2 regions of the Lapillicoccus sp. genome follow, and region 1 is predicted to be linked to the other one. Evidence: riboswitches for the same ligand, from Rfam matches in the RefSeq annotation. Region 1 holds a riboswitch; the other holds the start of a gene.
The links. A riboswitch is a leader RNA that binds a small molecule or an ion and turns the genes downstream of it on or off. The one in region 1 is predicted to bind thiamine pyrophosphate.
Positions count from the first base shown of each region.

Region 2: another riboswitch for thiamine pyrophosphate. It lies ahead of ACLL9L_RS13400 (ECF transporter S component); the one in region 1 lies ahead of ACLL9L_RS18975 (purine-cytosine permease family protein).

Region 1 is NZ_JBKJPP010000219.1:6,359-22,051, reverse strand. Features, by position in the region: gene ACLL9L_RS19005 (thiamine phosphate synthase) at 1-533, shown strand, start outside; gene thiC (phosphomethylpyrimidine synthase ThiC) at 675-2,405, shown strand; gene ACLL9L_RS18995 (TenA family protein) at 2,473-3,120, opposite strand; gene thiD (bifunctional hydroxymethylpyrimidine kinase/phosphomethylpyrimidine kinase) at 3,121-3,930, opposite strand; gene thiE (thiamine phosphate synthase) at 3,930-4,655, opposite strand; gene thiM (hydroxyethylthiazole kinase) at 4,655-5,458, opposite strand; gene ACLL9L_RS18975 (purine-cytosine permease family protein) at 5,455-6,855, opposite strand; TPP riboswitch at 6,846-6,957, opposite strand; gene ACLL9L_RS18970 (SGNH/GDSL hydrolase family protein) at 7,038-7,844, opposite strand; gene ACLL9L_RS18965 (SDR family NAD(P)-dependent oxidoreductase) at 8,027-8,788, shown strand; gene ACLL9L_RS18960 (phosphoribosyltransferase) at 8,928-9,551, shown strand; gene ACLL9L_RS18955 (sigma factor) at 10,254-10,640, shown strand; gene ACLL9L_RS18950 (hypothetical protein) at 10,906-12,315, shown strand; gene ACLL9L_RS18945 (CDP-alcohol phosphatidyltransferase family protein) at 12,488-12,994, shown strand; gene ACLL9L_RS18940 (hypothetical protein) at 13,094-14,041, shown strand; gene ACLL9L_RS18935 (DsrE family protein) at 14,461-14,820, shown strand; gene ACLL9L_RS18930 (radical SAM protein) at 14,822-15,693, shown strand, end outside.
Region 2 is NZ_JBKJPP010000151.1:5,120-20,812, reverse strand. Features, by position in the region: partial or broken gene ACLL9L_RS13410 (histidine phosphatase family protein) at 1-93, opposite strand, end outside; gene ACLL9L_RS13405 (ATP-binding cassette domain-containing protein) at 155-2,635, opposite strand; gene ACLL9L_RS13400 (ECF transporter S component) at 2,545-3,204, opposite strand; TPP riboswitch at 3,298-3,402, opposite strand; gene ACLL9L_RS13395 (DUF4235 domain-containing protein) at 3,474-3,752, shown strand; gene ACLL9L_RS13390 (phosphotransferase family protein) at 3,791-4,759, opposite strand; gene ACLL9L_RS13385 (HutD family protein) at 4,772-5,368, opposite strand; gene hutI (imidazolonepropionase) at 5,370-6,560, opposite strand; gene ACLL9L_RS13375 (formimidoylglutamate deiminase) at 6,557-7,885, opposite strand; gene ACLL9L_RS13370 (allantoate amidohydrolase) at 7,882-9,087, opposite strand; gene hutU (urocanate hydratase) at 9,255-10,919, opposite strand; gene hutH (histidine ammonia-lyase) at 10,966-12,543, opposite strand; gene ACLL9L_RS13355 (MFS transporter) at 12,618-13,892, opposite strand; gene ACLL9L_RS13350 (IclR family transcriptional regulator) at 13,940-14,710, shown strand; gene ACLL9L_RS13345 (GNAT family N-acetyltransferase) at 14,790-15,620, shown strand.

The DNA of each region.
Region 1 (15,693 bases):
CCGTGGTGGTGCGCGAGCGTGACCTGCCGAGCGCCCAGCGGGCCGTGCTCGCCGACGCGTGCGACCGACTCATGGACGTCGTCGGAGGCGTCTGCATCGTGGCCGACCCCGATCCCCGGAGCGCGGCCGGCACGCCCTCCGGCGGCCTGCACCTGCGGGCGGCAAGCCGGCTTCCCGCAGTGCGGCCGGACCTGCTCGGGAGGTCGGCACACAGCCTCGACGAGGTCGTCCGGGCGGCGGCGGACGGACTGGACTACGTCACCGTCTCCCCCGTCGCCCCCTCGCCGTCCAAACCGGGATACGGCCCAGCGCTCGGTGCCGACGGGCTGCAGACCCTGCTCGCGGGCGCCGCCCGGGAGTTCAGCGGGCCCCTGCCGCACACGTTCGCCCTGGGTGGCGTCGACCAGCGCACCTGTGGGTCGTTCCTCGCGGCAGGGGCCTACGGCGTCGCGGTGATGGGAGCCGTCATGCGCGCCGAACGGCCGGCAGAGGTCGTGTCGGCCCTGCAGTCGGCCCTGCAGTCGACCCCCTAGTCAGCCCGGGAACGCGCACGGGACCACTCCCCCGGTCGCCCTGACCTTCCCTCACGACGGCGGCCGGGCATGCCACCACCGGGCTGCACGGCATACCTGGCCCATCCATCCCCCCAATGCAGTCCACCACAGGAGAGAACCATGACCCAGCCCAGCTCCCGCACGAAGGTCCATGCCCCGGGCACTCGCCCCGACGTGAGGGTCCCCTTCACCGAGGTCCGCCTCGCCGACTCCCCCGGCCCGGCCGGCCCCGAGGCCAACCCACCGCACCGGATCTACGACACCTCAGGCCCCGGGAGTGTCCCCGAGGAGGGCCTGCTGCCGCTGCGCGCGGTATGGGTCGCGGAGCGCGCCGACGTCGAGGAGTACGACGGCCGCGAGCGCGATCTCGCCGACGACGGACGCTCGGCGGTGCGTCGCGGCGAGGCGTCGCAGGAGTGGCGCGGAGCGCGCCGACAGCCGTTGCGCGCCACCGCCGGTCGCCGGGTCACGCAGATGCACTACGCCCGTCAGGGGCTGATCACGCCCGAGATGGAATTCGTCGCCGTGCGCGAGAACTGCGACGTCGAGCTGGTGCGCACCGAGGTCGCCGCGGGCCGGGCGATCATCCCGGCCAACGTCAACCACCCCGAGACCGAGCCGATGGTCATCGGCCGCGCATTCCTCGTCAAGGTGAACGCCAACATCGGCAACTCGGCCGTGACCAGCTCCATCGCCGACGAGGTCGACAAGCTCACCTGGGCGACCCGTTGGGGGGCTGACACGGTGATGGATCTCTCGACCGGCGACGACATCCACACCACCCGCGAGTGGATCGTGCGCAACTCACCGGTGCCCATCGGGTCTGTCCCGATCTACCAGGCGCTGGAGAAGGTCGACGGGGAGGCGCACGAGCTGACCTGGGAGATCTTCCGGGACACCGTCGTCGAGCAGTGCGAGCAGGGCGTGGACTACATGACCATCCACGCCGGCGTCCTCCTGCGCTACGTGCCGATGACGGCGGCGCGCATCACCGGCATTGTCAGCCGCGGCGGCGCAATCATGGCGGGGTGGTGCCTCGCCCACCACCAGGAGAACTTCCTCTACACGCACTTCGACGAGCTCTGCGAGATCTTCGCCCAGTACGACGTCGCCTTCAGTCTCGGCGACGGCCTCCGCCCCGGATGCACGGCAGACGCCAACGACCAGGCCCAGCTGTCGGAGCTGCGGACCCTGGCGGAGCTGACCAAGCGGGCCTGGGCGTTCGACGTCCAGGTGATGGTCGAGGGCCCGGGTCACGTGCCGCTGAACCTCGTCAAGGAGAACGTCGACCTCCAGCAGGAGTGGTGCGACGGCGCGCCCTTCTACACCCTCGGACCGCTCGCCACCGACATCGCGCCCGGCTACGACCACATCACCTCCGCCATCGGTGCGGCCCACATCGCCTGGCACGGAACGGCGATGCTCTGCTACGTCACCCCCAAGGAGCACCTCGGCCTCCCCAACCGCGACGACGTCAAGACCGGCGTCATCACCTACAAGCTGGCCGCTCACTCCGCCGACCTCGCCAAGGGGCACCCCGGGGCCCGCGACTGGGACGACGCCCTCTCCAGGGCCCGCTTCGAGTTCCGCTGGGAGGACCAGTTCAACCTCTCTCTGGACCCGGACACGGCGCGGGCCTTCCACGACGAGACCCTGCCCGCCGAGCCCGCCAAGACCGCCCACTTCTGCTCGATGTGCGGACCGAAGTTCTGCTCGATGCGGATCACCCAGGACGTGCGCCGGCATGCGGCCGAGCAGGCCCTCTCAGACAGCAGCGCCATCGCCAAGGGCATGGAGAGCACGTCACGAGAGTTCGTCGAGCTCGGTGCCTCGGTGTACGTCCAGCACTAGCCGCGCACTGGCCGAGTTCCCGCTAAGCCCTGGCCGAGTGCAGTCGACGGGCCACGAGCGCGTCGGCTCAGGCTGGCCAGGGCTCCTGGTGCCAGGCCGCGTCCCAGAACATCCATTCGTAGCGGGCGGCGCTGGTGAAGGCCCGGTGCATCCGCTCGGTCGTGGCCGGGCCGGATTCTGCGGCGAGTCGGTCGACGATCGCCTTCGCGTCGTTGGTGGCCGCGGCGAAGTCGGGGTCACCGTAGGTGCCGATCCAGTCGCCGTACGGGTGGGCCGCGAGGTCGGTGACCTGATCCTTGAGGCGGCGGCCGACGTCTTCGTAGATCCAGAAACAGGGCAGGACTCCCGCGGCAAGTGCGGGGTAGCACCCGGCGGTGGTGAGGGACAGCAGGAAGGAGGTGTATGCCGTGCAGGTCGGGGACATGGTGGTGGCGTCGAAGTCAGCGACGTGGCTGGCGTGGAGCGCTCGTTCGACGAGGATCGCCGAGTGGGCGCTCTTCACCCAGAAGAGGAGCTCATTGGGGTCGCTGGCCTGTCCGGCGGCCAGGGCGAGGACTCGACCGAACTCCACGAGGTAGTGGGCGTCCTGGGCCATGTAGTAGCCGAAAGACGAGCCCGGCAGCGTGCCGTCCCTGAGGCCGGTCAGGAAAGGCAGCCTGTCGATGGCTTGACGGATGGGGGCTGTCGCGACCCAGGCGTCGTCGCAGAAGGTCATTCACGTGCTCCAGATCTGGTGGAAGTGGTGGACGGGGCCGTGTCCGTGACCGACCTGGAGGACATCGGCTGCAGCGAGTGCGCCGGTCAGCCACGCCTTCGCCTCGATGGCCGTCTCGACCCATGAATCCCGTTGGGGGCGCAGCGCCGCCAGGGCCGAGGAGAGCGTGCAGCCGGTCCCGTGGGTGTTGACGGTGCGCACCCGTGACGCCCGGAGTTCCACCACCGCGTCGCCGTCGGCGAAGACATCGACGGCCTCGTCGCCGTCCTGCAGGTGGCCCCCCTTGAGCAGGACCCGGGCAGCGCCCGCGAGAAGCAGCGCTGCGGCCTGTGATCGCATCTCGGAGATGCTCTTTGCGGGTGCCCTGCCGAGGAGGATGCCTGCCTCGGCAAGGTTGGGGGTGACCACGGAGCTCAGGGGCAGCAGCGCCCGGATGGCCCGGACGGCGTCGTCCTCAAGGAGCCGGTCACCGCTGGTGGCGACCATGACCGGGTCGAGCACCACGATCCGCTGGGGGTGCGCGTGCAGGAACGTGCCGACGGCCTCGGCCAGCTCCGCGGTCGCGAGCATGCCGATCTTCACGGCATCGACGCGGACATCGCTGATCAGCGTCTCGAGCTGTTGGACGACGAACGGTGTTGGTACCACGTGGATCCCCGTCACACCTTGGGTGTTCTGTGCGGTCAGCGCGGTGATCACGGTGGTGCCGAACGCGCCCAGCGCGCTGAAGGTCTTCAGGTCTGCCTGGATGCCGGCGCCGCCGGACGGGTCGCTGCCCGCGATGCTCAGGGCCACCGGTGGTCGACTCATCAGCGGCTCTCCTCCCGTGGGAGCGGGGATCCGTCGCCCACGCCGAAGTGCGGTGCGTCGTCCCACGCCGCGCGCAGGGCACGGGTCGCTGCGGCGACGTCCGGCTGTCCGCAGATCGCGCTGATGACGGCGACACCAGCCACTCCGCTCGACCGCAGGGCGGCGACCCTGGCGGGGGTGATCCCACCGATCGCGACACATGGCCAAGGGCTGGACGTGGTCATCGCCCTCAGGTGCTCCACTCCCCGTGGCGCCGCCGCGTCGGACTTGCTCGTGGTCGCCCAGACCGGCCCGACGCCGAGGTAGTCGAGGGTCTCGATGCCGCGAGAGATCGCCCGCGTCACCTGCTCGATGTCGTGTGCCGACAGGCCAAGGTATGCCGAGCCGCCCAGTCGGGCTCGCGCCTGCCCGACGTCGAGGTCCTGCTGGCCGACATGGGCCCCCTGCGCTCCGATGGCCGCGACCAGGTGCACCCTGTCGTTGACGATCAGCGGGACCCCCGTGCCCGCCAGTGCCGCGCCGACGGCCCGGCCGAGGGCGACGAACTCGCCGTCCGAGGCGGCGGGGTCGCGCAGCTGGACGAGGGTGACACCTGCGGCCACCGCGGCGGCAACCGTGGCCGGGACACCGGCGCGGTCGCACATCGCGGTGTCGGTGACCAGGTAGAGCGAGAGGTCCAGGGGAGGCCGGACGGCCCCATCGCACCTGTGGTTCGAGGTGGACATCAGCTGAGGGTGACCCGGTCGGCAAGCGTCGTGGGGGTCAACAGCGACAGCTCATCCAGCAACGCCACCGCGAAGCTCCCGGGCCCCCGAGTGCCGGCGGCGGCGATGTCTGCGGCGACCGTCAACATGGCTGTGCCTGCTACTGCTGCTGCCAGGGGGTCCTCGACGCTGGCGGCGAACCCGGCCATCAACGCTCCCAGCGCACACCCCACCCCGGTCACCCGGGTCAGCCATGGGTGGCCGTTGCCGACGCGCACCAGTCGGTCCCCGTCGGTGATGTGGTCGATGGGACCGCTGACGGCGACGACGGTGCCACGCTCACGGGCCAGGCTCCGCGCCACCTCGGACGCGGCCTCCGGGGAGTCGATCGCGTCGACCCCCTTGCCACCCGCGCCGCCGGCCAGCGCCAGCACCTCGGAGGCGTTGCCGCGGATGATCGCCGGACGGCCGAGCCCGAGCAGCTCGTGCGCCAGCTCGGTGCGCCACGCCAGGGCGCCTGCGGCGACAGGGTCGAGCACCCACGGCGTCCCGGCGTCGCTGGCGGCGGCGACGGCACCCCGCATCGCCGACGCGGTGTCGTCGTAGGGGGTGCCGAGATTGATCAGCACCCCACCCGCGACTCGCGCGAAGTCGCCTGCCTCGTGGGGGTTGTCGACCATGGCCGGTGCCGCGCCCGCAGCCAGGAGCACGTTCGCTGTCCACTGGGCGACAACGATGTTCGTCAGGCACTGCACCAGGGGCGGTTGTGAGCGCAGCGTCTCGAGTGCGTCGCCGATCACGGACGGAGCCATCGTGGCAGTCATGGAGTGACGTCCCTTCGCTCCGGCAGCGACGTCTGCGGGCCGGCCCCGGCAGCGCGCTGACCGTTGCGCCTGGTGAGGAGACTGAGCACCCCGGCGGCGACAGCGGCCACGATGAAGGAGAAGGGTGACGCGCCCAGCCACGACGGCGGAGTGAAACCGATTGCCTGGTTGACTGGCGCCCACAGGGCAGTCCACCACGAGACCGACCCCGGGTTGACCAGCTGGTAGGCGACGAAGCCCAACGCCCAGGCCAGCAGATTGGACCACCGCGCGCGGGCCTGCTCGCTGAGGTCCCAGCGGCCGCGGCATACCACGAAGTAGTCGACCACGAGGACGCCCAGCAGTGGGACGAACAGCGAGCCGATCAGGAGGAGGAAGTTCTCGTAGTCGCCGATGTCGAACGCGAGCGCGCCGAGCGTTGCCAGCAGGCCGACAGCGACGGCGAGCGCGCGCCGGTCCCAGCGCGGCCGGAGATTCTGGACCGAGACCGCGGTGGAGTAGGTGTCGGCGAACGACTGGTCGAGCTCGCGGATCGTCAGCACACCGAACACCAACGCTCCCAAGGGGATGGCGATGAACGAGCCGAAGATCTTGTCCGGGTCGCGACCGGCGACCGTGACGAGAGCGAGCAGCCCGATCGTGTAGCAGGCGATCTGCGTCACTCCGTAGCCGACGAACGAGCCCAGAAAGGCCGAGCGCGTCGTGCGCGCGTGGCGGGAGTAGTCCGAGGCCAGCGGCACCCAGGAGACGGCGACGCCGATGACCGTGTCGACGGCCACCCAGAAGCCGTCCCAGCTCCCCTCGCCCAGGGCCGGGAGGGGATGGCCCAGCAGCTGAACGCCCAGGTAGACCAGGGCGAGCAGGACGGCGACCGTCACGTACTTGCGCAGCACCCTGATCCAACCCAGCGGGCGAAGCGCCAACAGCGTCGTGAGGACGCCCGCCGCCAGCGCGTACACCCAGCGGGGAAGCGTCGGCGCGAGCTGATGCAGCGCGGTGCTGATCGTGACCAGCTCGAACGTCGTCCACCCCACCAGCTGCACGATGTTAAGGATCGTCGGAAAGTAGGAGGGCCTGGTGCCGAACAGCCCACGCAGCAGGACCATTGACGGTGCTCCCGTCCGCGCGCCGGGCACGGACGCGGCGCCCACCCCCAGGGCGCCGAGCACCGTCCCGAGGGCCAGCGCGGTCAGCGCCGCACCGAGCGACATGCCCGGATCCGCTATGGGGACCAGCACAAAAATCGCGCCGGTGAAGCCGAGCAGACTGACTCCCAGATTTCCCCACAGGCCCAGCTGATCGAGCAACCCGAGCACCCGTGGAGGTGACTCCCCCAGCGTGTACGGCGCCTCCGCGGTCGCGGAGGACCGCTTCATGAGACGAGGCCCAACAACCATGATCACTCCCTACGCCGGCATTACCCGGTCAGGTTCATTCGGTCGGCGACCCGTTTAGTCGCCCTCTCAGCCCGGTCAGTCCGAGCTCCCGTGGTGCGAGGGGAAGCGTACAACAACGCGACGATGGGTCGGCGGCAGCGCCCCCGTCTCGGGCGGCATCGGGCCTCGAGCCTCACCCGCCGTCAGCCGGCCGTTGCCGCGATGAAGAGTGCCTCAGCGATGCGTGCGTGCCCGGCGGCGTTGGGGTGATCCCCGTCGTCGGCCAGCAACGCGGTGGCGTCCTGGTCGCCACCCGCGCCACGGAATGCGGCGAAGGTAGGGACATACAGGGCGCCTGCCGCGGTCGCGGCCGCGAGCAGCGCACTGTTGGCGGCCGTCGTGGCCCGGTCGGCCTTCGCCATTCCCTCCACGCCGTAAGCGGCGCGTCCGATGCTGCCGTCCTGCGCGATGTTCCAGTACCCGACCACGAGGACGGCGACCCAGCTTCGGTGGATCGCACGGATCCACCGGATCGTGGCGGTCACGTTCACCGTCACGCTCTGCTCAGCGCTCGTGTAGCAGTCTCTTTCGGAGCACTGCGCTGCGAGGTCACGGGCGAAGGGGTCGAGGACGTCATTCGCGCCGATCATCAGCACCACGGTGTCGGCACCTTCGACCGCCTCACGCGCAGCCGGTCCCTGGACCTGCGACAGGAGCTCTGCGCTGGTGTCCCCGTCGACGGCGAGGTTCACCGTGGCGGCATCGCCTCCGACCTGCGTGGCCCGCATCGCGGCGAAGGTCTCCACAAAGCCTCGGCATCCGCACGCGCGTCCCGATGGGACGGAGTCTCCGAAGGCAACCACCTTGACGGTGGGAGCCAGCCGCACCCGAAAGGCGACGACGGCGGACAGGGCGAGCGCGACGACCACCAGCAGCACCACCACCGACCGCCACCCACGGACCCACACGTGACCCAACCGGGGTTGACGCTGCCTGAAGGTGTTCGGCATCCTCGCTCGCCCGGGTTGTCGGGATCATCCGGTCCCACCCCCGCCCAGGCGGGGGTGGGTGTCTCGCGGACCTGTCCTCGTCAATGTAGCCGGGCCCTTCGGCCCTACTGGTACTGGTCGTCTCGGATGACCATGGATCAGGCCGCAGCGCGGGCGGCAGACGATGGAGGAGGACAGGACTCATGAACATCTACGGTCTGGGCGGCAAGGTCGCCGTCATCACGGGAGGCGCCTCCGGCATCGGGCGTGCGTGCGCCCACACCTTGGCGCGCTCCGGCGCGGACATCTCGATCTGGGACCTCGATCAGGGCGCCCTCGACCTCGTGCTCAAGGAGCTCGAGGACTATGACTACCGGCTGCACAGCGCGGTCGTCGACGTGAGTGACTCCGCCGCGGTGGACAGCGCGATGCAGGACGTGGTCGACACCCTGGGTCATGTGGACATCACGGTGGCCAATGCGGGGATCGGCGGGGCGGCCGCGTCCAGCGGGGACTATTCGGACGATGACTGGCACCGCGTCATCGGCATCAACCTGGACGGAGTCTTCTACACACAGCGGGCGGCGATCCGCGCGATGCGGCAGAGCGGCCGTGGCGGCTCCATCGTCAACATGGCCTCGGTCCTGGGTGACGTCGGGTTTGCCTCGGCGAGCGCCTACACCGCAGCCAAGCACGGTGTCGTGGGCCTGACCCAGGCGGCCGCGTGGGAGCACGCTGTCGACGGGATCCGGATCAACGCCGTCGGCCCCGGCTTCATCCGGACCCCCCTGCTGGCGAAGAACCTCGACGAGGCGGCGCTGGCATTCCTCGCCACCCAGCACGCACTCCAGCGCCTCGGTGAGCCCCACGAGGTGGCGGAGCTCGTGGCGTGGCTGGCCAGCGACGCTGCGTCGTTCGCCACGGGGACCTTCTACCCCATTGACGGCGGCTACCTCGCTCGATAGACAAGCCCTGGCTGAGCATGGCGCCATGGGCTCTCGGACCGCGACCAGGCGTCGAGCGCCTCAGATACCGGGACGGAGGTAGCCGCGGATGGCAGTATTTGCTGACCGGGTTGAGGCCGGCCGTCGCCTGGCAGTGCGGATGGAGCACCTGCGTGGCCAGGATGTCGTGGTCCTGGGCCTGCCACGAGGCGGGGTGCCCGTGGCGTTCGAAGTGGCGGAGGCGCTCGACGCGCCGCTGGATGTCATCGTGGTGCGCAAGCTGGGGGTCCCGTCACAGCCCGAACTGGCCATGGGGGCCATCGGCGAGGGGGGCGTCCGGGTGCTCGACGCCGGGGTGCTGGCGCACGCCCAGGTCGCCGAGGATGAGCTGCGCACGATCGAGAGACGTGAGCGCTCCATGCTGGAGGCGCGCGTCGCACGTCTGCGGAGGGGCCGTGGGCGCATCGACCTGAACGATCGCATCGCGGTCATCGTTGACGACGGCATTGCGACGGGGTCAACTGCACGGGTGGCGTGTGAGGTGGCCCGTCTCCTCGGCGCGGCCCATGTGGTCCTGGGGGTGCCGGTGGCCCCGGCCGAAGCCGTCCACGACCTGGTGGGCGCCGACGAGGTGGTCTGTGTCTTGGCGCCACGGCATTTCCAGGCGGTCGGCAACCACTATCGCGACTTCTCGCCGACGAGCGACGAAGAGGTGATCGTGCTGCTCGACGCGGCCGCGCGGCGCATGCGTCGCGACCGGGCGCTCAGCGACGGCCCCGACTGAGATGTCCACGTCGAGATCCCGGTCGGTACGGCGCCGCCCAACTCGGCTGCGAGACCACCACGTAGCCGCAGGCGACCCCAGGTGGGTCCGGAAACGTCCTTCACGTGGGCTTTCGGGTGTCGGCGGGCTTCCGCAGCTGAGCCACTCGCCGAGGATCTCCCCTGAGAACAGCGCATCGGTCACCATGAACGCGCGCCCATCAGCCCGGCCGTGGACCGCAGCGATGACGTGACGACTGGCAACGATCGGGTCGCAAGAGGCAGCGACCTCGCCAGGACGGCCTGGCGAACGGCCGATGGAGGTCTCCGGCCTGCGCCACCCCCCGCCCAGCACCACCTTGGGACGGGTCGACGACGTTGACCCTGACGGGCAAGCGTCTCCCCACGAGCTGCGCCGATCGGGTGAGCAGCTTGACGCTCTCGGCATCCCCGTGGCGGGCCGTCAGGGCGACGTCGGCTGCCGAGATCTCGTGCCCCGATGACAGAGCAAATGGTGAGCGGGCCGCCGCGTTCCCGTTCAGGGGCCGAACCTGCGCACTGTGTGGTGTTACCCCCGGGGCCAGCACCCCGTCCTGCGCGCTCGTGACTGCTCGAAGGACCGGTCGGTCGGACGGGGAACACCGTGAGTGCCTCGGAGGGTTCCGTCACTGTGGCTGGTTATTCGCATGATGTCGACGCACAGGCGAACGCGTTCCGTCGTTACGTGCAGCCTGAGATCGAGGTGATGCTGCGGGTGACGCAGTCTCTCACCGGCAACACGCCCGATGCGGAGGACGTGACGCAGGAGAGCCTGATCCGGGCCCACCGATCGGTGGCCCGCTTCGACGGACGCCATCCTCGGGCGTGGCCGTTGACCATCGTGCGCCACACGCACCTGAACATGATCCGCCGTCAGCGGCCGGTCACCGTCGGAGACTGGGACGCCGTTCGTGGCAGCCGGCAGGCCTGGGGCCGGTTCGCTCGTGGCGCAACCGTGCGGGAAGCGAGTCGGGTCGCTGTCACCGTCGGGACCGTGCTGTCCGTCGCGAACCAGGGCGCGACCCTCAGCAGGGGAGACCGTCCTGAGCGACCTGGGTGCGCGTGGCGGTGACCTGCCTGAACCCCTTCGTCGCGGCGAGTCTCGGCTATCTGGCGGGATGCCGGCTCGAGCCCGGACAGGCAGACGCCTCGAGCCTGGGGAAGGATTCTGGGGAAGGATTGACGTTTGTCCGCCAGGGTTGACCCGGCGGGGCTGCCGATGCGTGCGCGTCGGCAGCGCGGACGAGGGACGGGGCATGCATGAGCGCGGCGATAGCGATGGCGCACATCATCGTGGGCGAGAAACTCTGGTTGGCGACGTACCAGGCCGGTGCCGCGTGAAGCTGGTGCGGTGGCTCCGCGGGCTGGAGCTCGAGACCCGGCCCGTCCACCCGCAGGCCCGGGTCGCGCTGCAACGGCGCTGGGCCGAGCTGCCGATGCCGGTTCGCACCCCGGCACAGGCGCTGGGCCAGCACGCGGTCGGTTGCGAGGGCACCCATGGGGTGTTCCCGCGCTGCAACCTGGCATGTATGCCGTGCTACCACTCACGCGACGCCAACCGGGTCGCGGTCAATGGCAGCCACACCCAGGCCGAGGTCACTGCGCAGATGGCGCTGCTGCGCCGCCGGCGGGGGCCGGCAGCCCACGCCCAGCTGATCGGCGGCGAGGTGAGCCTGCTGCCACCCGATGACCACGCCGCGACGCTGCGAATCATGCGCGAGCACGGCCGCAAGCCGATGAGCATGACGCACGGCGACTTCGACTACCCCTACCTGGAGGCGCTGGCCGTCGACGCCTCCGGGCGACCGAGGCTGGACCGGCTCTCGTTCGCCGGGCACTTCGACATGCTGATGTTCGGCCGCCGGGGGATACCTCGCCCGGCTGATGAGTTGTCTCTCAATCCGCATCGCAGACAGTTCACCGACATGTTCGCCCGCCTGCGACGCGAGCACGGAGTCCGGTCCTTTCTTGCACACAACATGACGGTCACCCCAACCAACCTCGACCAGATCGCCCAGGTGATCACCGACTGTCACGGGTACGGCTTCGGGCTGTTCTCCTTCCAACCGGCCGCCTTTGTCGGTGACGACCGCCGCTGGCACGAGGGATACCGTGACACCACCAGCGATCAGGTGTGGGCCGAGATCGAACGGGGAGCCGGCACCCGGCTCCCGTTCCGTGCACTGCAGGTCGGCGACGAACGGTGCAACAGGACCACCTATGGGTTCTACGTCGGCGAGGACTACCACCCGATACTCGACGACGAGAGCCCCGCTGACCTGGCGGTCCGCGACGCCTTCTTCCACCATCTCGGGGGCGTCGACTTCTCCGGGACACGCCTGCCCGTGCTGGCCGCGAAGTTGGCCCGGGTCGTGGCGCGACACCCGTCTGTCGTCGGTCACTTCGCCGGTTGGGTGGCGCGGAGGGTCCGCTCCATCGGGCTGCGGCCCCTGCTGACCAGGCGGATCCGGCCGGTAACTTTTGTGATGCACTCCTTCATGGACGCCGCCGACGTGGCGCCCGCATGGGCGGCGATGCAACGGGGTGCGCACAGCACCGACCCTCGGATCGCCGAGACCCAGGATCGGCTGCGGGCCTGTTCCTACGCCATGGCCCACCCAGAGACCGGTGAACTCGTCCCGGCCTGCGTTCAGCACGCCGTCCTGGACCCGCTCGAGAACGTCGCCCTACGGCGCCTGCTCCCGCTGACCCCGCTCGCGCGGGTCGTCACCGGACCATCGATGTGAGCCGGACCGGATGCTTGACCCCTGCGCACGTCGCGTCCTCGCGCCCACCTTGGACGGCTCGCGAGACGGATCGCCGATGCCGTCGCTCCACCGCTGGCCTAGACGGGTGCCGGCTGGCTTGCGGGCGCCGCCGCCTGCGTCGCGGTCGCCTCCCTGAACTGGCTCCTCGGCCCTGCTCCTTTGGCTGGTCAACAGGCTGCTGGACGGCCTTGACGGACCCGTCACGCGGCGGCGGGCCGCTACCGAGCTGGGCGGATTCCTCGACATCGTCGCCGACTTCAGCATCTACTCCGGATTCGTCGTCGCGGTCGCGGTCGCCGTCCCGGACGCGCGACTGGCGTGTGTGGCTCTGCTTTCGGCGTCCTACATCTCCGGTACGGCATTTCTTGCGCTGTCCGCGCTGTTGGAGAGTCGCGGCACCGGCGATCGCGATGAACGATCGCTCCGGTTCGTCGGCGGGCTGGCGCATGGGACCGAGACCGTCATCGTCTACGTCCTGTTCTGCCTCTTCCCTGCGAACGCCGCGACGATCGCCTGGGTGCTCACCGCCGCGGTCGCGATCACCGCTGTGCAGCGGGTCGCCCACGGTGTCCGGGTGCTGCGCCCCCCGACAGCGCGGCAGACCCCTGTTCCCAGCCGTGGGGAGACCGATGTCCCCCTTTCCGGCGCGGCTCCTTGACCGCGTGCGGTGGCGCGGTCACTGGCGTCTGCCTTACGGCCTGGTGACGGTGTCGTGAACTGGTTGACACGCGAGTGCGCACGGGGGCAGCGTGTGGCCATGACGTCGCTGAGAACCTGGCTGGTCGCCGACCACCCGAGGGGTGGGTCGATGGTGATGGCCGCCGTTCGGATCACCCTGGGCCTGCTGTGGCTGTCGAATCTGGGTTGGAAGATCCCCCCTAATTTTGGCCAGGGCACCGCAGGAGGGTTGTACCTCTACGTCACCGACGCCGTCTCGCATCCGGTGCTGCCTCCATACAGCTGGGTCATCGAGCACCTCGTCCTGCCGAACTTCATGGTGTTCGGATGGGCCACGTTGGCGGTCGAGACGCTGCTCGCGGGCCTGCTGCTGACCGGGACGCTGACCCGTGTAGCAGCACTTGTGGGGATGGTTCAGTCCCTCGCGATTGGCCTGTCCGTGCTCGCTGCGCCGGGAGAGTGGCCGTGGAGCTACGTGCTCATGGTCGCCGCCCACGCGGCCGTCCTGGTCGCCTCACCGCGGACGGTTCCGGGGGTCGACTCGGCGCTGCTGTCCCAGCCCGGGGAGCGTCCGGCTCGCGCGTCCCGGCAGCTGCTCGGCTGGGGCGCAGTGGCAGCCGCGGTGGGGCTCTGGTCCGCTGCCGGCTCCTTCAATGACCCGTTCGCCAGCGCCGGCACCACCCCGGGCATCTCCGTCTTGGAATTGTCCTTCGGGCAGTTCAATCTCTTCGGCGCCCTGCTGATGCTCGCCCTCGGCGCGGCTCTGGTCGCGGCGGGCGCCCGCCGACGCCCTGGGCTGGCACTCGGGGCAGCCGTCGTCGCCGGACTCGCTGCGCTATCGGTCGTGGCCCGCTGGGGCTTCGGATCCGTCCCCCTCGGGGCCAATGGGAGCAGCACCGGCCTTTTGCTGGCCTTGGTGCTCGTGGCCGGCGTCCTTGGACAGGCCATGCGCTCGGACGCCACGCGTGCGGGTGGTGCAGTTCCCGCCGCGACGGCACCGCGCACCGGGGCATCGGTTCGTGACTGACCCGCGGCCTGTGGGCGTTGACGAGCGCGTCAACGCGCAGCCCCACCTTCTGGACGGTGGGAGCCTCGGGTGCGGCGAGCTGCTCCTGAAGCTCGTCCATGCGATCAGGCGACGCCCGCCGGGCACCGTGATCCGTCTGATCGCGACCGACCCGGCAGCCCCGTTGGACATCCCGGTCTGGTGTCATCTGACTGGTCACTCGTATGAGGGCGCTGGTCGGGGGCCGGACGGACGCTCCCACTTCGACATTCGACTCACGGACACCGCCGGCCAGACCCAGCCCGGACGTCCGTGGCACCTGGCCCGCTGCGGCGACGCCGCCGACACCCACCAGCCGCACTCGGCCCTACGAGACTCCCCGCCTGACCAGCACGACCAGCACTGACCAGCACTGACAACCTCCTGTGGAAGGACGCCCCATGAACGGACTAGTCATCTCCTTGACCCACTCCTCCGACGACGTCGACCGAGCCAGCGTCGCGATGGTCGTCGCCGGCGCCTCCGTGGCCTCGGCGCAGCGGACCACCGTGTTCCTTTCCTCGGAGGGCACACTGATCGCCAAGGACGGCGTCGCGGAGACTCTCCACGAGGAGGGGTTTGCCCCCTTGGGTGAGCTGGTCGCCTCCTTCGTGGCCGCGGGAGGCACGTTCCTGGTGTGCAGCCCCTGCGCCAAGAAGCGCGGCATCACCGAGGAGCACCTCATCGAGGGCGCCACGATCGTCGGGGGCGCCACCCTTGTCGGCCTGCTTGTTGACGGCGCAGCCTCCCTCTCCTTCTGACGTGGGTACGCCGACGCTGCCCACCCCGAGCGCCGAGCTCGACGGCGGCGACCAGGACTGCGGCAGCGGGCTGTTGCTGAGCCTGACCGGCGCGATGCACCGCATCGAGGCCGGACAGGTACTGCTGCTGCGGACCCGAGAGAAGTCGGTCCTGGCCGACCTGCCGGTCTGGGCCCGGCTGGCAGGTCATGAGCTGGTGGCTGTCCAAGGAGACGGACCGTGGCAGCTGCTGGTGCGTCGCGGCGGCCCGGGCGCGGCAGCCGGCCGGGACCGGCTCGCCGACGTCCTGAGCACGGGGACCCCGGCCGAGTTGGGCACCCGACTATGGCTCTACTCCAACTTCCACTGCAACCTGGCCTGCGCCTACTGCTGCGCACAATCCTCACCCAAGGCCGACCCGCGCAGCATGCCCCCCGTCCTCGCCGCCGCCGCGGTGGAGGAGTTCGCCTCCCTTGGCGGGAAGGAGCTCCTCGTGACCGGCGGGGAACCCTTCCTGCACCCCGAACTGGACCAGATCGTCGCTCACGCCGCCGCCCGGGTTCCGGTCACCGTGCTGACCAACGCCATGGTCTTCGGTCGCGGTCGCCGGCGGGAGATGCTGGAATCGATGGACACCGCCCGGGTCGTGCTCCAAGTGAGCCTCGACTCGGCCAGCCCTGGCCTGCACGACGCCCAACGCGGGGCCGGCTCGCACGCCAGGGCCATTGACGGGATCGAGCAGGCCCGCTCACTGGGCTTCCGCGTCAAGGTCGCGGCAACCCTCCACGAGGAAGACCTCGCCTCAGCTCCCGCCCTGCACACCAGACTCGATCAGGTCGGCATCCCTGTCGAGGACCGACTGGTGCGGCCCGTCGCGCACGAGGGCTTCGCTGC
Region 2 (15,693 bases), on a different contig from region 1:
GGTGTCGGTGAGGTCGGCACCGGGGACGGCGGTGTCGAGCAGGCGGGCCACGTTTGACGAGGTCTCGCCGTGCCGGATGAGGAGGAGGCGCACCGGGTCAGGCTAACCGCGGCCCGCTCCCCTGCTGCAGTGCGTCCGTGACACGTCCGGGCGGTCAACCGGGGGACAGGAGGAGACGCGCGGCGACGGCCGCCGCGACGACGAGCAGGCCTCCCAGCAGGACCAGCCCGTCGGCCGCGCCCCACGGCGCCGGCCCGGCCCAGGTGCGGCGGGTCGCTGCGGCGAAACCCCGCGCGTCCATGGCGAGCGCGAGCCGCCCCGCCTGCCCGAGGACACTGACGAACAGCTCGAAGGTCACCGCGGCGAGCTCGCGGAAGCGACCCGCCCACGACCGGCCGGCGCCGACCCCCCGCACCCGTCGTGCGAGGGTCAGCTCCGACCACAGCCGCCCGAAGGACTGGAACCGTTGCAGCGCAGCCGTCGCCGCGACGACGGGTCGGGCCGGCAGGTGCAGGCGTTGGGCGAGGTGGTCGCCCAGGGCGTCGGGGTCGACGAAGGGCATGAGGACGATCGAGGGCACGACGATCGCGAGCACCCGCAGCGCCGCACCGGCCGCGATCTCGAGGTCGTGGCCTCCCAGCAACCAGGCCGACCACCCGACGCCGAGGACGCCGAGCAGGGCGGGGGCGATACGCACCAGCACGCCGCGCAGCCGACCCCCGCGCACCAGGACGCCGCGCAGCCGGCCGCCGGGTCGCCTGCCCGCGCGCTCGTCAGGCCGGCGCGGAGCCCAGAGGGCCATGACGGCGAGCACGCCCTCGACGGCGAGCACCGTGAGCGCCTGGCGCCAGGTGTCGAGCAGACCCGGCAACGGCAGGACCAGGAGACTCGCCAGGACCAGCGCGAGCGGCCCGGCCCGAGCGGCCAGGGGCCGAGTGCTGCGCTCGGGTGCAGCACTGCGCTCGGGTGGCGAGGACTGACCTCCGGACGTCTCAGGCGTGCGCGTTTGGGGCACCAGGGTGAGGGTCGTGTCGGCCCGGACCCGCACCCCGTCGTCGTGGGTGGTCACGACCAGCGCCGACCCGGCCTCCCTGACCGCCAGCAGCACGCCCATCACGGCCGCCCAGGTCAGTCGGTCCTGGCCGACGGTCGGCTCGTCGGCCAGGACGATCGCCGGCTGGTGTGCCACGGCTGCAGCGATCGCCAGCCGACGTTGCTCACCTCCGGACAGCTGACGGGGGTCGACCTGCTCGAGACCCGCCAGGCCGAGCCGCTCGATCAGCAGGGCAGCCCGCTCGCGGGCCACCGCGTCGGCGAGCCCGACGGCCCGCGGGGTGGTCAGGACCTCGTCCAGCACCGTCCGGGCGATCACCGTGCTCGCGGCCGACTGGGGCACCCAGGCAACGGCCCGGGCCAGCTCGACGGACGGCCACGACGACGGCGACGACGACGGCTCTCCGGACCCCAGCGACGGGTGGACGCCCACCTCGCCCGACGTGGGCGCCACCAGTCCGCCGAGCACACGCAACAGGGAGGACTTCCCTGAGCCGCTCGGGCCGACGAGGGCGACGGCCTCCCCCGCGCGGACGTCGAGATCGACGCCCCGGAAAGCGGTCGTGATCCGGGCGGAGCCGTTCAACGGCCGGGAGGTATGCCGCAGCGTCACGTCGCGCGCGGACACCACCACCGCCCGGCGCGGGACTACCGACGCCGCATCGGGCAACCCGGTGTCGAACAACCCGGTGTCGAACAACCCGGTGAGGTCCAAGGCCTCCGGGTCGGGGAACCCCGGCACCCAGATGCCCTGGGCGAGCAGGAGCTCGCCCTGCTCGGCGATGATTTGACGCGGTGGTCCGTCCGCGACGACCGCCCCCGCGGCGTCGAGGACCACGACTCGGTCGACGAGATCGACCCACGGCTCGAGCCGGTGCTCGACGACGACCAGCGTCAGCCCGCGGGCGCGCACGACGTCGTCGACGACCCGGCGCACCCCCTCGGCGTTGTCGCGGTCGAGCATTGCCGTCGGCTCGTCGAGCAGCAGCACGGTCGGCGCCATCGCGAGCGCCCCCGCGATGGCCAGCCTCTGGTGCTCGCCACCGGAGAGCGACGACGTCGACGCCTCCGGGTCCATCTCCAGCCGCACGGCCCGCAACGCCTCCGCGACGTGCGTGGGCATCTCGCCCCGCGGCATACCGACGTTCTCGAGGCCGAAGGCCACGTCGCGGCGCAGGCTGGACGCGACGACGCCCGCGCCCGGGTCCTGCAGGACGAGGCCGACCCGTCCCGGCGCCGCCTGCGGGCCGGAGCCGTCGATGTCCACCGAACCGGACAGGTCGCCGGCGTCGGCGGTGAGGAGCAGACCGGCCAGAGCTCTCAGGAGGGTGGACTTGCCCGACCCGCTCGGTCCGACGAGGAGGACCCGTTGCCCCGCGTGGATCTGCAGGGAGAGGTCGTCGAGGACCGGGCGGGCACGTCCGTAGGGGCGCCACGTGAGGTGCGAGACCTCGATCGCGGCGCCCCCGCGCCCTCCCGCGTCGGGCCGGTTCAGCCGGCCCTGCTGGCCTCGCGCAGCTCCTGGCCGGGCGGGAAGGCCTGGAGCGCCCCGCCCGCGGCGAGCGCCCGGGTCAGCGCCCACGACAGCAGCCCGGCAAGGACGGCCCCCGACGCCGCGAGCAGCCCGAGGTAGGCGAGCTTGTAGTCCCAGGCCCAGTCGGTCCAGTAGCTGTACCACTCGAACACGGCCTCGAACGCCCCCGACAGGGCGCCGGCCAGCGCCGCGGCGAGCGGGCCGAACGAGCGGTAGGCGAGGATCGCGAACCCCAGCTCGACCCCGAGGCCCTCGATGGCGCCGGACCAGAAGGTCGCGGCGCCCCACTGGGTGCCGACCAGCATCGAGACGACGGCAGCGAGCAGCTCGGCGAAGAACGCCGCCCCCGGCCGCCGGATGATCAGCCCGCCGACGACGCCCGCCATGAGCCATGGCCAGTTGGTCAGCGCGCCCAGGGGCGGAAAGCCCGTGGAGATGGCGGTGTTGGGGCCCGCGTAGGCGATGCCCCACGCCCAGTAGACGACCCCGAAGGCGACGCCGAGGAAGGCGCAGGTGATCAGGTCGATGGTGCGCCAGCGGCGGAGGGGCGCGGTGGCGAGGATGGTCCTGCCTGCACGGGCTGCGTGCTGCAGCCGGTCAGGGGGTCTCGTGCTCATGATGTGCTTCTTTCCCGTGGTGTCCGGCGTTCCGGTGGATACCTCGGGGAGGTGCCCTCCCGGCATACCTCGATGGGGGTATGCCGGGAGCACACCTGAGATCTCCCGACTCCCTTCGCCGGTGCTAGCCGGAGCAGGTTCGAGGGTCTGCGGCGGACCGCACTCTCAGCGCTGTGGGGCGCTCCCCTGTCGTTCGTGAAGTGACTTTACCCCCACCGCCGTGGAAGAGTCGGTGGGTATCACGACCCGAGCGACTGGAGGACCCTCAGATGGGCTCGTTGGCATGGAAGGTGCTCGGCACCGGCGCGGCAATCCTGGCCGGCACCGTGGCGAACAAGCTGGTGAGCAAGGGCTGGCAGGTGGCGTCGGGGCACCCGGCTCCCAACGACCCCAACAACCTCGACGAGGTCGACTGGAAGGAAGCGCTGCTCTTCGCGGCGATCACCGGCTTCGTGGTCCAGGCAGCGCGGGTCGCAGCCGAGCGCAAGGCCGCGCAGTACTACGCGAAGTCGGCCGGGCACCCGCCCAAGAAGTTCCTCAAGAGCTAGCCGGGTCCAGGTGCGGCTGGGGCGTTCCGCAGGCCAGGTCAGGGCCAAGGCCGCAGGAGGTGGCTCAGCTGTGAAAGCGGAGCATCGCCCCATTCGGCCCGTTCCGCTGTCGTGGTCTGGCGCGTGGCGGACCACCAGGTCATGGAGCGGTTCACGGGCAGGGTGAGCATCGCGGCCGCGACCAGGTGGTCGAGCTCTGCAGGGGTGACCACGTCGCTCCAGACCTCGGCGTAGGCCGCAAAGACCGTCCGCCATGGGTGGTGCGTCCGGCGGGTGAGCCATGCCCACAGTGCCCCGAGGACCTCGGGTGCGGCGGCCCACTGGGCGTCCCCGAAGTCGAAGAGGCGAAGGCAGCCGTCCACGACGAGCACGTTGCCGGGGTGCAGGTCCCCGTGGTTGACCGTCGCGGGCAACGGGGACTGCGCCAGTGCAGCAGCGGCGTCGACGACCGACGGCCGGACGGCCCGGAACTGCGTGAGCTGGCCTGCCGTGACGTGCGAGGGGTGCCGCGGGTCGAGAGCGGCATACCGGGCGAGGAGGGCGTCGAAACGCTCGGGCACGGTCCCTGGCGAGCAGTCGTGCACGCCGGTCGACAGCACCTGCTCCCGCGCGCCGGCGGCGCGGCGCTGCACGTCGCCGGCCTCCTGCACGATCGCGCACCATTCGGCGAGCGTCGGCTCGTGACGCGCGGCCAGGGTGTCGCCGCGGTCCCAGGTCAGCATCCAGCCGCGCGAGTCCTCGACGGCGATGGGGGTCTCGACGCGGCCGGGGGCCAGCTCGGCAAGCAGCTGCTGCAGGGCAGGCTCAAACGACAGGTCCGGGCAGTTGGCCTTGAACCAGACCCGGCCACCGCTGGTGGGCACGACCCAGTGGGTGGACCACGGCCGGATGCGGCGCTGCTCCGGCGGGCCGACCGGACTCAGCGCGGCTTCCTGCAGCCTCGCAAAGATCCATCGATCGGCCTCGGCACGCCAACCGGGCTCGCTCACCAGAACGGAGAACGCCACGCTGCCACCCGGCTAGTCCGAGGCGCGGTAGGCGCGGAAGTTCTGCATCCGCACCACGGCCACCGTGCCCGTGCCCGCGATCAACCGGACCCGCGGTCGAGGGGTCAGCGCGTCGAGCGGCCCGAGGTCGGCGCACGATCCCTCCGCGGAGCAGACCGTCGACGCGCCGGTGAGCTGCACGAACACGGTGGCGCCGGCGATGGTGATGGGCCTGCCGTCCGACAGGTCCTCGATGCGGACCCGCGCGCTCATCCGGTTGCGCTTGGTCATGACATTGAGCATGCGGACCGGTCCGGACGTCGGGCGGGCCAGGGTCCGCGCCTCGCCGTCGAACGCGAACGGCTCGTGGGGTCTCATCTGGTGGTCGTGGCCGTCGACGGTGAGCCCCAGACCCGCGCCGTCGATCACCGTGGCCGTGCGCTCGACGCCCGGGAAGGTCGAGAACTCCGCGTCCTCGGTCACCTCGGCGACGCTGAGCCGCCAGACGAAGTCCGGGCCAACCACGCCGAGGAGGCGCTTGGCCACCTCACGGGTCGAGCCGCGGCCGTTGCGCCACCTGGTGGCGGGGCGGTCGTCGAAGCGGACCAAGCCGAGCGTGTCGTCCGGCACGTCAGCGCATGGGGGTGAGGTCGAGAAGTCGGGCGAGAGGCACCCCTGGACGATATGCCAGGTGGAGGTGCGACGGGGCATCGAGGACGGTCAACCCGGGGCGTGTCCCCAGGGCGATGCGACCGATGTCTCGCCGGCGCAACGAGGCCGCGGCCCCGACCGTCGCCGCCCGCAGCGCCTCCGCCGGGCTGAGCCCCATCTCCCGCACGGCCACGGCGATGACGAACGGCATCGACGAGGAGTAGCAGGTGCCCGGGTTGCAGTCCGTGGCCAACGCGATCGAGACCCCGGCGCGGAGCAGGGCGCGGGCGTCGGGATAGCGCGAGCGGGTCGAGAACTCGACGCCGGGCAGCAGTGTCGCGACCGTGGCGCCCGCCGTGCCGGCCAGGGCGTCGACGTCGGCGGACGAGAGGTGGGTGCAGTGGTCGACGCTCGCGGCGCCGAGCTCGACGGCCAGCTGGACGCCGGGGCCGTGGCCGAGCTGGTTGCCGTGGACCCGGAGCCCGAGCCCGGCTGCGGCGCCTGCCGTCAGGATGGTCCGGGCCTCCTCCGCGGTGAACGCGTGCGGGCTGTGCGGCTCGCAGAAGACGTCGATCCAGCGGGCGAAGTCACCGGCGGCAGCCAGCATCGGGCCGGTGACGAGGTCGACGTATTCGTCTCTGCGAGAGCGGAACTCTGGCGGCACCACGTGGCCCCCGAGGAAGGTGACCTCGTCGGTGACCTCCCGGGCCAGCCGCATCGCCCGCGTCTCGCCCTCGAGGGTGAGCCCGTAGCCCGACTTGATCTCGACCACGTTGGTCCCCTGCGCCCGCATTTCCGCGACACGGCCGCGGATGAGGGCGCGCAGCTGGTCGTCGGTGGCCCCGCGCGTCGCGGCCACCGTCGTCGCGATCCCATCCCCGTCGTATGCCGTGCCGGTCATCCGGGCGGCGAACTCCGGCCCGCGGTCGCCGGCGAAGACGAGGTGCGTGTGCGAGTCCACGAAGGCGGGGACGACGGCCCGGCCCCCGAGGTCGGTGCGGCTGTCGGCAGCGGGTGCCTCGGCCGCGGGTCCGACCCAGAGGACCTCGTCGTGCTCGTCGACGACGACGGCAGCGTCGTGGAGCAGTCCGAGCCCCTCCGTGTGGTCGGCACCATCGGTGGTGTCGTCGAGGGTCGCGAGCTCACCGATCCCGGTGACGAGCACGGTCACCCGTCGTCCCGCAGGACGTCGAAGGCGTCGCGGAAGAGCGGGGCGATCGGGCCGAGCCGCAGGTGCTCGCGACGCTCGACGACGAGACGCCCACCGACCATCACGGTGTCGACGTCGGCCGCGGTGGCGGAGTAGATGATCTGGCTCGCCCTGCTGCCGACGGTGCGCACGGTGTCGTCGCGGACGACGACGAAGTCGGCGAGGGCGCCGGCCGCGAGGACCCCGCCCCCGAACCAGCCGAGGCTGCGGTAGCCGTTGGCGCTCGCCACGCGCAGCAGCTCGTGCGGGGTGAACCGGCCCCGTTCGAGGGCCCGGAGCCGCTCGTGCATCTCCAGGCCGCGCATCTCCTCGAAGGGGTCGATCACCGCGTGCTGGTCGGAGCCGAGGGTCAGGCTCACCCCGGCGTCCGCGAGCTCTCGTGCAGGACCGATCCCGTCACCGAGGTCACGCTCGGTCGTGGGACAGAACGCGGCCTGGCTCGACGCGCGCCCGAGCAGGTCGATGTCGCCGTCGCTGAGGTGGGTCGCGTGCACGGCTGTGAGGTCCGGCCGCAGGACCCCCGCGTCGTCGAGCAGCTGGGTCGGCGTGCAGCCGTAGAAGACCTCGCAGGCCATGTTCTCGGCCGGCTGCTCGGAGAGGTGGATGTGCAGCGGCTGGTCCTCGATGAGCCCGGCGGCCGTCTTGAGGTCGTCGCGCGGCACGGCCCGCACCGAGTGGATCGCGGCACCGAGCCGCACGTGGGCGGCGGCGCGACGGGACGACATCCGCTCGTGCCAGCTGTCGATCGAGCCGTCGGAGAAGCGCTGCTGGACGGCGTCCGGGGCGAGGTGGCCGTCCCCGGTCAGCCCACCGGCGAGGTAGCACGTGTCGAGCAGGGTGATCCGGATCCCCGCGTCGGCCGCAGCCTGGGCCAACGCCTCGCCCATCGCGTTGGGTTCGGCGTATGCCGTGCCACCGGGGCCGCGGTGCACGTAGTGGAACTCCCCCACCACCGTGATCCCGGCGAGGGCCATCTCGGCGTAGGTCGCCCGCGCGAGCGCGAGGTAGGTCTCCGGCGTCAGCCGCTTCGTCACGGCATACATCTGCTCGCGCCAGGTCCAGAAGTTGCCCGAGCCGCCGTGGGTGCGCCCGCGCAGCGCGCGATGGAAGGCGTGGCTGTGGGTGTTGGCCAGGCCGGGCAGGACGACCCCGGGGAGTCGCACATCGCCGGGCCCGGCGTGGGCCTTGGCCTCGACCTTGGCGAAACGGTCGCCCTCGATGGTCAGCCGCACCGAGGTGGCGAGTCCCGTAGGCAGCCAGGCGTGCTCGGCCCAGTAGGTCGTCATGAGGCCTCCGTCAGGTCGGCCAGGACCCGGGTCAGGGCCGCGACGCCGGCATGGCAGTCGGCCCGCTCGGCGTGCTCCTGCGGTGAGTGGGACACCCCGGTGGGGTTGCGGACGAAGAGCATGGCCGACGGGATGCCGTGCGCCGAGAGGATGCCGGCGTCGTGGCCCGCGCCGGTGCCGAGGACCGGTGTCGACGGGCCGAGGGTGTCGGCGAGCCGTCGCACGAGGTCGGGCGCGAACCGGGTCGCCCCGGTCCAGGACTCTTCGGTCAGCGTCGCGCCGCGGGCCTGCGCGAACGCGGCGAGGTCGACGACCGCCGCCCGGACCGCACCCTCGTCGGCTCCCCGGGCGTCGAGCCAGCCGGTGACGTGGCTCGCGATGGCATTCACCCCGTTCGGCTCCACGCGGATCTTGCCCATCGTCGCGACGCAGCCCCGCGCGGTGGCGACCTCGCGTGCGGCGAGGACGGCCTCGGCATACCCGAGCATGGCGTCGCGGCGGTCCTCGAGGCGGGTCGTGCCCGCGTGGTTCGCGGTGCCGGGCACGTCGATGCGCCAGCGCCCGTGGGGCCAGATGTCGGAGCCGACGGCGACGGCTGAGGTGGCGGGGTCGAGGTGGGCGAGTGCGCGGCCCTGCTCGACGTGGAGCTCGACGAAGGTGGTGACCCGGCGGAGCGTCTCGTCGTCGCGGCCCAGTGCCGTTGGGTCGCGGCCGAGCACCTGCAGCGCCTCGGCCATCGTCAGGCCGTCGCCGTCGCGCAGGCCCAGGGCACGCTCTGCCGGCAGCGCCCCGGTGAGGACCCGCGAGCCGGCGCAGGCGATCCCGAAGCGGGCGCCCTCCTCGTCGACGAAGCTGACGACAGCGACCGGGACGGCGGGAGTGAGCCCGGCCGCGCGGAGGCCGTCGATGGCCGCCAGCGCGGAGACGACCCCGAGCGGGCCGTCGAAGGCGCCGCCGTCGGGCACCGAGTCGAGGTGGGACCCGACGGCCACCCCGCCGCTCGTGCCGTCGGCCCGGACCACGTCGGGGTCTCCCCACCAGGCCCACTGGTTGCCGGCGCGGTCCTCCACGACGTCTTGGCCTCGGGCGGCGCACTCCCCGGCGAACCACTCCCGCAGGTGGGCGTCCTCGTGGGTCCACGCGAAGCGGCGGTAGCCACCCGTGCGGGCGTCGCGGCCGACCTGCTCGAGCGCCGCCCACATCGCGTCGAAAGAGCGCCCAGCGTCCGGCAGCTCGGTGGCCCTGGCGACCGACGTGCCGGACGCACGGGGGGACTCAGGAGGTCGCACGGTCATTGAACCAACCTTAAGGCTCTCGGCCGGGGCCCGCGGCGTCCAGCCGGGCGGACCATCTCGCTCGGGGCCGGCGCTCAGGGTCTCGCTCCTTCCCGCATCGGGATGCGCACGCCACGCTCGCGGGCGACCTCGTCGGCGCGGTCATAGCCGGCGTCGACGTGCCGGATGACGCCCATACCCGGGTCGTTGGTGAGCACCCGGGCGAGCTTCTCGGCGGCCAGCGGTGTGCCGTCGGCGAGGGAGACCTGGCCGGCGTGGATCGAGCGGCCGATGCCGACGCCCCCGCCGTGGTGGATGCTGACCCAGCTCGCGCCCGAGCTGGTGTTGACGAGCGCGTTGAGCAGGGGCCAGTCGGCGATGGCGTCGGAGCCATCGAGCATCGACTCGGTCTCGCGGTAGGGGCTGGCGACCGATCCGCAGTCGAGGTGGTCGCGGCCGATGACGATGGGCGCCGCGACCTCGCCGCGCGCCACCATGTCGTTGAACTTCAGCCCCGCCACGTCGCGCTCGCCGTGCCCGAGCCAGCAGATCCGGGCCGGCAGGCCCTGGAAGGCGATCTTGTCCCGTGCGCCGCGCATCCACTTCTGCAGGCGGTCGTTGTCGGGGAAGAGATCCATGACGGCCGCGTCGGTGGCATGGATGTCCTTGGGGTCACCGGAGAGCGCCACCCAGCGGAACGGGCCCTTGCCCTCGCAGAACAGCGGCCGGATGTAGGCCGGCACGAACCCGGGGAAGTCGAAGGCCCGCTCGTAGCCCCCCTGCCGGGCCTCGTCACGGATCGAGTTGCCGTAGTCGAAGACCTCGGCGCCCCGGTCCATGAAGCCGACCATCGCCTCGACGTGCCGCGCCATCGACTCGCGCGCCCGGTCGGTGAACTCCTCCGGCTTCTTGTCGGCGTAGTCGTGCCAGTCCTCGAGGCCGATGCCGACGGGCAGGTAGGACAGCGGGTCGTGCGCGGACGTCTGGTCCGTGACGATGTCGATCTCGACGCCGCGGCGCAGCAGCTCGGGGAAGACCTCGGCGCAGTTGCCGACCACCCCGATGCTGTATGCCGTGCGGCTCGCCCTCGCCGCGAGGGCGCTCGTGACCGCGTCGTCGAGGTCGTATGCCACGGTGTCGAGGTAGCGGTGCTCCACCCGGCGCTCGAGGCGGGCGCGGTCGACGTCGACGACGAGGCAGACCCCGTCGTTGAGGGTGACGGCGAGCGGCTGGGCGCCGCCCATTCCGCCGCAGCCACCGGTAAGGGTCAGGGTGCCCGCGAGCGTCCCGTTGAAGCGCTTCTCGGCGATGGCCGCGAAGGTCTCGTAGGTGCCCTGGACGATGCCCTGGGTGCCGATGTATATCCACGAGCCGGCCGTCATCTGCCCGTACATCGTCAGTCCCAGGTGTTCGAGCCGGCGGAACTCGGGCCAGTTGGCCCAGTCGGGGACGAGGTTGGAGTTGGCGATCAGGACGCGCGGCGCCCACTCGTGGGTCTGCATGACGCCGACGGGGCGTCCCGACTGCACCAGCATCGTCTCGTCGGGACGCAGCGTGGTGAGGGTGCGGACCATGGCGTCGAAGGAGGGCCAGTCCCGGGCGGCCCGGCCGGTGCCGCCGTAGACGACGAGGTCGTCCGGGCGCTCGGCGACCTCCGGGTCGAGGTTGTTCTGGAGCATCCGCAGGGGGGCCTCGGTCGTCCACGACCGGGCGGTGAGGGTCGTGCCGCGGGCGGCGCGGACGGGGCGGGCACCGTGCATGGTGGGTCTCCTGGGTGTGCGATGGGTCTCCTGGGTGTGGGGTCGCTCAGGCGAGGGGGCCGGTGACCTGCTCCGCGGCATACCGGGCGGAGCCGGTGGCGACGAACCGGACGGCAGCCTCGATCTCGGGGGCGAGGAACCGGTCGGGCCCGGGGCCGGGGGTGCTCGCGCGCAGGGTCCGGATCACGGCATGCGTCGCGGGGGCCGGTGTCAGCGGCGCGCGCAGCTCGATGCCCCGGGCTGCCGTGAGGAGCTCGACGGCGAGGACCCGGGTCAGGCCGTCGACGCTGCGGCGCAGCTTGCGGGCCGCGGACCAGCCCATTGAGACGTGGTCCTCCTGCATGGCGCTGCTGGGGATCGAGTCGACGCTGGCCGGGTTGGCGAGGCGCTTGAGCTCGGAGACGATCGCCGCCTGGGTGTACTGCGCGATCATGTGGCCCGAGTCGACCCCGGGGTCGTCGGCGAGGAACGGCGCCAGGCCGTGGCTGCGACCCTGGTCGAGGAAGCGGTCGGTGCGCCGCTCGGAGATGCTCGCGAGGTCGGCGGCGACGATGGCAAGGAAGTCGAGGACGTAGGCGACCGGGGCGCCGTGGAAGTTGCCGTTCGACTCGACCCGGCCGTCGAGGGTGACGACGGGGTTGTCGACGGCGGCGGCGAGCTCCCACCCGGCGACGCGGGCCGCGTGGTCGACCGTGTCGCGGACGCCGCCGGCGACCTGCGGGGAGCAGCGCAGCGAGTAGGCGTCCTGGACCCGGGGGCAGTCGTCGGTGTCGTGCGAGGCGCGGATCCCACTGTCGCGCAGGAGGGCCCGCAGATTGCCGGCCGAGGCGGCCTGGCCCGGGTGCGGACGCAGCGCCTGCAGGTCGGCGGCGAAGACGGTGTCGGTGCCGAGCAGCCCCTCGACGCTCATCGCCGCGGTGATGTCGGCGGTCGTCAGCAGCATCCGCAGGTCCGTGATCGCGAGCACGAGCATGCCGAGCATGCCGTCGGTGCCGTTGATGAGGGCCAGGCCCTCCTTCTCCCGCAGCTCGACGGGGGCGATCGCGTGGTCGCGCAGGGCGGTTGCCGCCTCGGTCAGCTCGCCGTCACGGGTGCGCACCGGGCCCTCGCCCATCGCCGCGAGCGCGCAGTGGGCCAGCGGGGCGAGGTCACCGGAGCACCCGAGCGAGCCGAACTCGTGGACGACCGGGGTGATGCCGGCGTTGAGCATCGCCGCATAGGTCTGGGCGGTCTCGACGCGGACGCCGGTGCGGCCCGTGGCCAGGGTCGACAGGCGGAGGAGCATGAGCGCCCGGACGACCTCCCGCTCGACCTCGGCGCCCGACCCGGCGGCGTGCGAGCGGATGAGGCTGCGCTGCAGCTGGGCGCGCATCGCGGCGGGGATGTGCTTCGTGGCGAGGGCGCCGAAGCCGGTGGAGACCCCGTAGTGCGGCAGGGCGTCGTCGGCCAGCCCCTCGATGATGGCCCGGCTGGCGCGGATGCCGTCCAGCGCCGCCGCGCCGAGCTCGACGCTCGCGTCGTGGCGGGTCACCTCGACGACGTCGTCGAAGGACAGGGCGCCGACGCCCACGGTGACCGTGGCGGGGTGCCCTGCCGGTGCCGGAGGGAGCTGGGTCTGCGTCATGCCTCCATTGGAGCGGGTGCAGGCCGGTCCTGCGCGCCCGACGTCGGCGATTGTGTCTCGCATCCGAGACGTGGCTACTGCGCGATCGGGTCGCGGCCCTCGTGCGGCGCCTCGCTCAGGCTGGGGATCCGCCGCAGCGCGAACGCCGCCACCAGTGACACGCCCATGAGCGCCCCGACGACGAGGACGACCTCACCCCAGCCGCCGGCGGTCCACGCCAGCCCGGAGAGTCCCCCGAAGACGGACGAGCCGAGGTAGTAGGCGAAGAGGTAGTACGACGACGCCTGCCCGGTGCCGCCCCCGCCGAGGTGGGCCCGCGCCGAGACCCACCCACTTGCCACGCCGTGGGCCGCGAACCACCCCGCCGTCATCAGCGCGATCCCGGCGACGACGAGGGGCAGCGGCGCGGCGAGGGTCACGACGAGCCCGGCGCTGCCGACGAGCACCGCCATCGGCATGACCGCCCGACGGCCGATCCGGTCCGCGAGCCGTCCGGCATACGTCGAGGAGACCGACCCGAGGGCATAGCTGAGGTAGACGAGGCTGGCGACGCCGAGGCCGAGGAGGTAGGGCGGCGACGCGAGCCGGAACCCGAGGGCGTTGTAGGTGGCGACGAACGCGCCCATCCCGAGGAAGGCGAAGACATAGAGCGCGAGCAGGGCCGGGTCCGTAAGGATCTGGCGCGTCGACTCGCGTGCATGGGCGAGGCCGGACGGCGCCCGCCGGAAGTTGCGCGAGGGCGGCAGGGTGAGGCGGACCACGATGGCGCAGCCGAGGCCCAGCAGCCCGATCGCGCCGAGCGCCCACCGCCAGCCGGCGACGTCGCCGACGCCGCCGGCGAGGAGCCTGCCGAGCATCCCGCCGAGCGCGGTGCCGCCGATGTAGAGCCCGCTCGCCCGCCCGTGCGCGTCGGCGTGGACCTCCTCGCGAAGGTAGGCCATCGCCACCGCCGACAGCCCGGCGAGGGCGACGCCCTGCAGCCCGCGCAGGACGAGCAGCACGGGCCAGCTCGGCGCGAGGGCGCAGAGCAGGCCGATGACGCTCGAGGCCAGCAGCGACGCGTGCATCAGCGGCGTCCGGCCGAGGACCTCGGTGACCGGGCCGACGACGAGCAGCGCCAGCCCGAGCCCGAGGGTCGCGGCCGAGACGCTCAACGCGCTCTGGGCGGCGGACAGGGAGAAGCGCTGGGCGAGCTCCGGCAGGAGGGGCTGGGTCGAGTAGAGCTGCGCGAACGTCGCGAGGCCCGCGGCGAACAGGGCCGCAGAGATACGCCGGTACGCCGGGTCGCCCGGCCGGTGCCCCGGTCGGTGCCCCGGCCGGGACGGCTCGGTCTGGCGCTCTGACGACACCCGCCCTACGGTGCCACCCGGACGGCGTCGCTGCGAGACTGCGCGGTGTGACGAATGCCCCAGCCGCCGCCCGGGCGCTCGAGGTCCTGGGACTGCTGTCACGGCATACCGAGCCGTTGCCCGCGGCGGCGATCGCCCGGCAGCTCGGCCTCGCGCGGTCCTCGACCTACCACCTGCTCGCCGTCCTGCAGGAGCACGGGTTCGTCGTCCACCTGCCGGAGGAGCGGCGCTACGGCCTCGGCGTTGCGGCGTTCGAGTTGGGGTCGGCCTACTCGCGCCAGGCCCCGCTGCAGCGGCTGGCCCGCCCGATCCTCACCCGGCTCGTCGACGAGACCCGGCACAACGCGCACTTTGCCGTGCTGCACGGCAGCGACGTGCTCTACCTCATCGAGGAGCGCGCGCCGCGACGCCCGTCCCTCGTCAGCGACGTCGGCGTGCGGCTGCCCGCGCAGCTGACGGCGAGCGGGCTGGCGATGCTGGCCGGGCTGCCCGCGGCACAGGTGCGCGCGCTCTATCCCTCTCGCGACGCCTTCGTCCAGCGACAGGGCTGCGGGCCGACGTCCCTGGCCCAGCTGCGCTCGCTCCTCAGCGGGGTGCGCGCGCGGGGGTATGCCGTGGAGGAGGGCACCGTGACGCCGGACTTCTCCTCGGTGGCCGCGGCGGTCCTCGACCACCGTGGTCACCCGGTGGCGGCGTTCGCGCTGACGTTCGAGGGGGCCGGGGTCGTCGCGGCAGAACGGCTGCGGCTCGCGACGGCGGTCTCGGCGAGCGCCGACGCCCTCTCTGGCCGGCTCGGTCGCGGCCGAGCCCCGGGGTGAGACGAGCCCGGCGGTCCGGATCCGTCGGCCATTCCGTAAACCGGGTGACCCCGGGGAGTCCGGCTGCGAAAATGCGAGGGTGACTGCTGCGCTGCGGAACCGGCTGGAGGCCTACTACGACACGGTGCCGCGGGGGGCCTCGGACATCGAGGAACACGGTCCCCTCACCCTCTTCGTGGCCCTCGACAGCTGGCCCTACTACGCCCGGCCACGACTCGACGGCACGCCGCGGCGGAGCGGCCCGGACCAGATCACGGCCGACGACGTCCGGGCCGTCCTCAACCGGCAGCGCGAACTGGGCGTCCCGCGCGCGCTCGAGTGGGTCCACGAGACGACGCCGACGCTGTTCTCGGCCGCCCGGGCGGCCGGGATGCGGGTCGAGGAGTGCCCGCTGCTCGTCCTGGTCGGCGAACCAGCGGCTCGCAGCCGCGACCTCGGCACGTCTGACGTGGACGTGCACGTCATCGCGGCCGACGACGCGGAGCTCGGACTGGTGTACGCCGCGATCGCAGTCGGCTTCGGCCACGCCGGGACCGGTGTCGGCGTGGCCTCCGTCGCGGAAAGGGATGCTGAGGCGGCAGCCGACCCGGACGCCGCCGCCCGGACCGCTGCCGGGATCGCCGCCGGCCGCTCCGTGCTCGTGGGGGCCGTCGACGCGCAGGCGGGCCCGGTCGGAGGGGGCAGCCACAACCCCCGCGGCGGGGTCACCGAGATCGTCGGGGTCGGGGTGCTCCCCGCCTTCCGGCGGCGCGGCATCGCCGGGGCCGTGGCGGCGGCCCTGGCCCGGGAGGCGCTCGCCAGCGGGGTGACGACGGTGTTCTGCGGGGCCCAGGACGAGGACGTGGCCCGGATCTATGCCGCCGTGGGGTTTCGCCGGGTCGGCACCGCCTGCATCGCCGAGGCCGACTGACCCCGCAGGCGTGGGGTTGACCCCGCGACGTGGGGTTGACGCTGAGTCAAGGGGGTTGACGCTGCCTGCAGGC